Regions from separate parts of the Bacillus sp. ABR genome, predicted to be linked through region 2. Evidence: riboswitches for the same ligand, from Rfam matches in the RefSeq annotation. Region 2 holds a riboswitch; the other holds the start of a gene.
The links. A riboswitch is a leader RNA that binds a small molecule or an ion and turns the genes downstream of it on or off. The one in region 2 is predicted to bind glycine.

Region 1 (3,424 bases), on a different contig from region 2:
GTTTCACACGTATCAAATGATGAATATTCTATTGACTAGTGCCATGTTTATTTTGATTGTGTATTCGCTTGGAGCCAATCACTCTCAACTGTTCTCGATCGTGGTCATTGGGATTGTTTTGATCATTTTGAATGCAAATTATGTGTTGAAGATTAGAAATCGTTAAATGATAAAAAGCACAGCTCTGTCAAAAGGCTGTGCTTTTTCCGTCCGTTACGATGCACGGCGTTTCTTTCGTGCATAAATCAAAAATAAGAAACCAAACCATACCGGTGTCAATAGCAACGCAGGACGTGTTGCATCTGCGAAGAGCATGATCACGAGAATGGCTGCAAAGAGCGCAAGAACGCAAATATTCACAAAAGGTGTGAACGGTGCTTTAAAGGTAGATGCTGCATGCAGTTCAGGCCGTGTTTTTTTATATTTCAAATGACAAATTAAAATAATACTCCATACCCAAATGAAACAAATGGCACTGATCGTGGTAACAATCCCAAAGGCTTGTTCGGGAATCAGCTTGCTTAAAAGTGCACCGACCGATACTACAATCGTTGACACGAATAGCGCATTACTCGGGACAGCGTGCTTGTTCAAACGCCCAAAGGAAGCTGGCCCTTGCTTTTGATGACTGAGATTATACAGAATACGGCTTGTCGAGAACATGCCGCTATTACAAGCTGATGCCGCAGACGTCAACACAACAAAATTGATAAGCCCCGCTGCTACTGGTATCCCAATGAGCCCAAAGGTTTTCACAAAAGGACTTTCTGATGCACTGAGCTCAGACCATGGGTTGATACATAGTAAAACAAAGATCGCACCCACATAGAAAAATAGAATTCTTAATGGAATTTTATTAATCGCAGAGGGAATGTTTTTTTGCGGATTGGCTGTTTCTGCTGCGGATACGCCAACCAGTTCAACTCCCACATACGCAAAAATCACCATCTGGAATGACAGCAAGAAGCCTGTGACACCATTCGGGAATAACCCGCCATGAGACCATAAATTCGTTACTGTCACCGGTCCGGCATCGGTTTGAAAACCAATGATTAAAAGAATAATTCCAACACCGATCAGTAATAGAATCGTAATCACTTTAATGAGTGCAAACCAAAATTCCATTTCTCCGAAAAGCTTCACCGTTAATAGATTCAATCCTAGTAAAATCAACAAACAAATGATAGCAGGAATCCATTGCGGGATATCAAACCAATACTGCACATACACTCCGACCGCAATGACATCCGCCATCGCTGTCATAATCCAGCAAAACCAATAGGTCCACCCTGTCACAAAAGATGCCCACGGGCCGAGATAGTCCTCTGCAATATCGGTTAATGACTGATAGCCCGCCTTCGATAAAAGCAATTCTCCAAGTGCCCTCATGACAAAAAAGATGGCCATTCCGACAATTAAATAAGCAAAAATGATTGATGGACCTGCCAATTGAATGGCTTTTCCAGAGCCTAAAAACAGCCCTGTTCCAATGGTTCCGCCAATAGCAATCAATTGTACATGACGGTTTGATAAATCTCGTTTTAATTCTTGTTGTGCCAATGCTAACACCCTCCTACGACACGATCTTATACTGAAATAATGAACTCTTTAAAAAGTCCATAAAAAAAGAGATTGGATGCGCTCCAATCTCACGGTCATAAAAGAATAGCAAAATAGAGAAAAGTAATACACGGCATCATCCATGCATCACAAATACAATATTTCGTACTCTTCTGTCCTTTTGCCTGAGATTGTGAACCCTTCGGCGCCGCACACACATGCGGTCTCTCCAGAAGCTGCTCCTGCTATAGTGTGACCCACAGCAATCATAGCCTTCGTTATTTAATTAAAATGTTGCTATTTCTGAATAATTTTATATTTTACGCCTCAATCAGAAAGCTGTCAATGGTAATCTTTTATGATTTACAGTGATACCCATATGTCTTCACTTCATCAATCCCCCCTAATTCATGTATAATAAACCAAAAGATGTTCGGCTCGTCTGATGGAGAAATCCCTCTTGATCATGAACAAAGTTAGGCAATCCATTGAAGTTGGTGAAGACAAATGAAAAAAATGAACAAACAGCGTGTCACATTACAGGAAGTCGCCAAGCATGCCGGTGTCTCGACTTCAACGGCATCACTCGTTGTTCGAAATAATCCTAGAATCTCTGAAGCCACTCGAAACAAAGTGCTTCAATCCATGGAAGACTTAGGGTACGTATATGACCGCGTAGCTGCCAACATGCGGTCAAAAAGCTCAAATATCGTTGGTGTGATTGTCACAGATATTTCTAACACCTTTATTTCGGAATTTTTAATCGGCGTGCAAACCACGCTTGAATCACTAGGCTATACTGTTTTACTTGGTACAACCTTTGACAGTGTCGATAAACAGGAGCGGCTCATTTCCACTATGGTAGAGCACCGAGTGGGCGGAATCATTTTAAACCTAGCTTCGAAAAGCTCGGCTCGGACAGCCAAACAGTTAAATCAAATTCGCACCCCAAAAGTACTTGCAAATCGTGAATTATCAGATGTGCAATGTGATTATGTCGGTGTTGATTATGAACAAGGCACTTGGATGGCCATTCATCATCTTCTTCAGAAGGGGCATCGACGTATCGCCTTCTTAGGCGGCATCAAGACCTCATCGACTTGGATTGAGCGGATGAAAGGTTTCAAAAGAGCTCATGACGATGAAAACCTGACGATTGATGATTCCCTTATTATTGATATCGTACCTACTCGTGAAGGCGGGAAAGAAGCACTCGCTCAAGTGATGGATCAACCCGAGCCTCCTACCGCTATTTTTTGTTTTAGTGACTTAGTTGCATTTGGAGTCATGCAAGCACTGTCAGCACGGGGCATCCAGCCAGGTGAAGATATTGATGTGGTTGGATTCGATAATGTTCCTGAAGCGGAGATGTACCATCCGCCGCTCACCACTGTTTCTTCATTCCCCCGATCCATCGGGGCAAAAGCAGCGAACCTTTTATATCATAAAATGAACGATCAGGATGAAGAGCTGCAGAGATTGATTTTAAAACCTCAACTTCATATTAGAGAAACCTCTCCATCATGATGAAAAGAGAATTGTGTGCAGCAATTCTCTTTTTTTATTGAACAAGTCAACTATTTCTTTGTTTCATTTTTCTTTTTTTAAATCACAAAGTCATAAACTTGACACATTTAAAATGCAGGAGTATATTTATCTCGTTGCTTCTTTTAGTATATCGTTATACCTATTTAGTCCTATCGTTATTTCTATCAAAAAACAGTTAAAAGTGATTTTTTATGATTCTGATCAAATCATGAAGTTTCACTTCCTAATCAAGGCTGTTATTATTTTTTACATTTTAGTAGAACGATGTACTTGATTGAAGAACAGATGAATATTCATTATTTTTTCATCAATAAGG
Region 2 (3,424 bases):
AGCAATCATTGTTTGAAATTCAAAGATCGCTTGCAATTCACCTTGTGAAATCTCCGGCTGATAAGGTGTATACGCTGTATAAAATTCAGAGCGTGAGATAACATGATCGACAATGACAGGCTGGTAATGATCATATACACCAGCACCAAGAAACGATGCATAGGAAACTGTATCCTTATTCTTTGCAGCTAGCCGGGATAATTCCCTGACAAGCGCTGTTTCAGATGCGGCTTCTTTGATGTTGTATGCTCCTTTGAATCTCACCTTCTCTGGGATATCTGAAAAAAGCTCATCAATCGACTGAACGCCGATGACATCCAGCATTTCTTTCTGATCTTGCTCTGTTTGCGGCAAATATCTGTGCTTCATCCTCTATTCCCCCTCGTTATTTGGTTCTTTTATAAAATGGTGTTGTGACGATTTTGGCTTTTAGACGCTTTTTGCGAACCTGTACTTCCACCTCTGCCCCAAGCTCCGCTTCTGAGGTTTCGATCAAAGCAAGCCCGACATTTTTCTTTAATGTTGGGGATTGAGTGCCCGTTGTGACAAACCCAACCTGCTTTTCTCCTGAAAAGACTGGATAATCTGTACGCGGAATCCCTTTTTCAATCATTTCAATGCCGACAAGCTTTCGCTTCAGTCCCTCTTCTTTTTGTTTTTTAAGTGCTGCTTTTCCGATAAAATCAGCTTCTTTATCCGTTTTGACAGCAAAACCAATTCCGCCTTCTAATGGAGAAATATCCTTTGTCAGCTCCTGGCCATAAAGCGGAAGCCTTGCTTCAAATCTCAAGGTATCACGTGCACCGAGTCCGCACGGTATTAATCCTTTTGGCTGCCCCGCTTCTAATAAAGCGGACCAAAGGTGGACCGCATCTTCTGACTGGCAGTAGATTTCAAAGCCATCTTCCCCTGTGTAGCCTGTTCTGGAAACGAGCACTTCTTTATTTGCGACCTCAGCTTTTGATAAAAACGTAAATGGTTTAAGCGATGTCACCTCTTCATCCGCCACCTCTTTGATGATGTCAGCTGCAAGAGGTCCTTGAAGCGCTAGCAAGGCGGTTTGATCAGATATATTTTTGATCAATACGTCATCCTTCTCTTGGTGCTTCAAAAGCCAATCCACGTCTTTATCGATATTTGATGCGTTGATGACAAGTAAATAGTGGTTCTTTTCTTTTTGGTAGACGAGCAGGTCATCTACCGTTCCGCCATCTTCATAACACATGGCTGTATATAGTGCCTTACCGTCTGTCAGCTTAGACACATCATTGGTTAATAACCTTTGTAAAAAAGGAAGGGCATCTTGACCTTTGACGTCCACCTCACCCATGTGAGACACATCAAAAAGCCCTGCTTTTGTTCGAACAGCTTCATGTTCTTCTTTAATGGAAGAAAATTGGACAGGTAATTCCCAGCCCCCGAAGTCAATGGTTTTTGCGCCAAACGTTTCATACGCATGAAAAAGCGGTGTTCGTTTCAACATCAATCGTTTCCCCCTTTTTTTAGTGCAAATGCAAGCTGAATTTTCAGAAAAAAATCACAGCAAAAAAGGACAGAGCGCTCCCTTTTATCAAAAAGAAGTCTCTGTCCTTGCACCTGAAAGTTTACAGCACAACATCATTGTGCGTTTTCCCCTTTGGTGGTTTGCTAAAACGATCAGCAAACACTCTCCAGAGTTGCGTCCGGTAAGAGTACTTTTGCCTGAGAGATTCACTGAATCATTCAGCTTGCTCCTTCGGCGCCTGCCAGTGCAAAATAACCGCCAAGTCTCTCCCCATACCATCATCCGCTCATATTTTTCACATTTATTGGACATACTATCAAAATGGGTGACTTATTTTCTAGATCACTTATCAACATCCTACCATTAGAAATGGATGGAGAGCAACAGAAAAATCATTAACATTTTTAAAATAACCTTTCGATATCGTTCGCTTTTATTCATATATCTAGTCTTTTAGAGACCTCTTAAAAAATGAAGCGTTTAAAAACAGAACAATTTATCAGATCCTACTAGAAAGGCAGGCGACCACATTGAATATTCAAACGATTTTTGATCAGGAATGGACAAATGAATTTCAGCAGCGGCTTTCATCAGACGGCCCCTGGGCGAACTGGGATATGTATCGATTAGCGACGCAGGTTCAAAAAGTCACAGCCATTGATTCATTCGAGGGACTGCAAGCTCCTGCGCACCTGCCTGCATTCACACCTTTACAGCACCAGCTCGAAGTAGCCAGAAGAGTCGTAGAAGAAATGAATGGGAAAGCCATTCTAGCAGATGAAGTGGGCCTAGGGAAAACCGTAGAAGCAGGACTCATTATCAAAGAATACATGATTCGTGGACTTGCCAAAAAGATTCTTATTCTCGTCCCCGCCTCCCTTGTATCTCAGTGGGTACAGGAGCTGCGGACGAAATTTTATATTGATGCTGTTGAACAAAAAAAGAGCTATGTGTGGGAGCAGTGCGACGTTGTCGTTTCTTCCATTGACACAGCCAAAAGACAGCCGCATCGAGACACGATTTTATCGATTGCCTACGATATGGTCATTATCGATGAAGCACACAAACTGAAAAACAATAAAACGAAAAACTATGAATTTGTGAGAAACCTGAATAAGAAGTTCTGTCTGCTGCTGACAGCGACACCTATTCAAAACCGGATCGGAGAAATATTTAATCTCGTTTCCCTTCTGAAGCCGGGCCACCTAGGAAATGAACATCAATTTAAAGATATCTTTGCCAAAAAGGACTTGCAGCTTGAAGACCATGACCGATTAAAACAGCTCGTCAATAAAGTGATGATTCGAAACCGAAGACAAGACACAGGCATCGAGTGGACAAAACGACATGTCAAAACGATTTCCATTGATTTTTCTCCGACAGAACAAGCATTGTATGATGAAATCTGCAAGCTGAAAGAGAATCCGTCTTATACAAAGCATATGTTTTCCATTATGACCTTGGAACGAGAATGCTGTTCAAGCCGTGAGGCAGTTTATATGACGATTAAAAAAATGCAGGAAGAAGAAAAGCATATTCTCGGCTCTTCTGCTATAGCGCAAATCATGGAGAAAATCAATCAAGTGGAGCAAAACTCAAAGGCGCTTGAAGTGGTCAAACTCATTCAACAGTTAAATGAAAAAGTCATTATTTTCACCGAATACCGCGCAACACAAATTTATTTACAATGGTTTCTACAGCAAAATGGCATTAGCTCCGTGCCATTTCGTGGCGGCTTTAAGCGGGGTAAAAAAGATTGGATGAAAGATTTATTTAGAGAACGGGCGCAAGTGTTAATTGCTACAGAAGCTGGCGGCGAAGGGATCAACCTTCAGTTTTGTAATCAAATCATTAACTACGACCTCCCGTGGAACCCGATGCGTTTAGAACAGAGAATCGGACGTATCCACCGCCTTGGCC

Region 1: another riboswitch for glycine. It lies ahead of OIT90_RS00560 (amino acid permease); the one in region 2 lies ahead of gcvT (glycine cleavage system aminomethyltransferase GcvT).

The regions. Positions count from the first base shown of each region.
Region 1 is NZ_JAOYSL010000001.1:118,082-121,505, reverse strand. It holds gene OIT90_RS00565 (DUF3169 family protein) at 1-166, shown strand, start outside; gene OIT90_RS00560 (amino acid permease) at 214-1,560, opposite strand; glycine riboswitch at 1,724-1,803, opposite strand; gene OIT90_RS00555 (LacI family DNA-binding transcriptional regulator) at 2,068-3,087, shown strand.
Region 2 is NZ_JAOYSL010000002.1:353,178-356,601, forward strand. It holds gene gcvPA (aminomethyl-transferring glycine dehydrogenase subunit GcvPA) at 1-369, opposite strand, end outside; gene gcvT (glycine cleavage system aminomethyltransferase GcvT) at 386-1,483, opposite strand; glycine riboswitch at 1,583-1,676, opposite strand; glycine riboswitch at 1,680-1,786, opposite strand; gene OIT90_RS07165 (DEAD/DEAH box helicase) at 2,035-3,424, shown strand, end outside.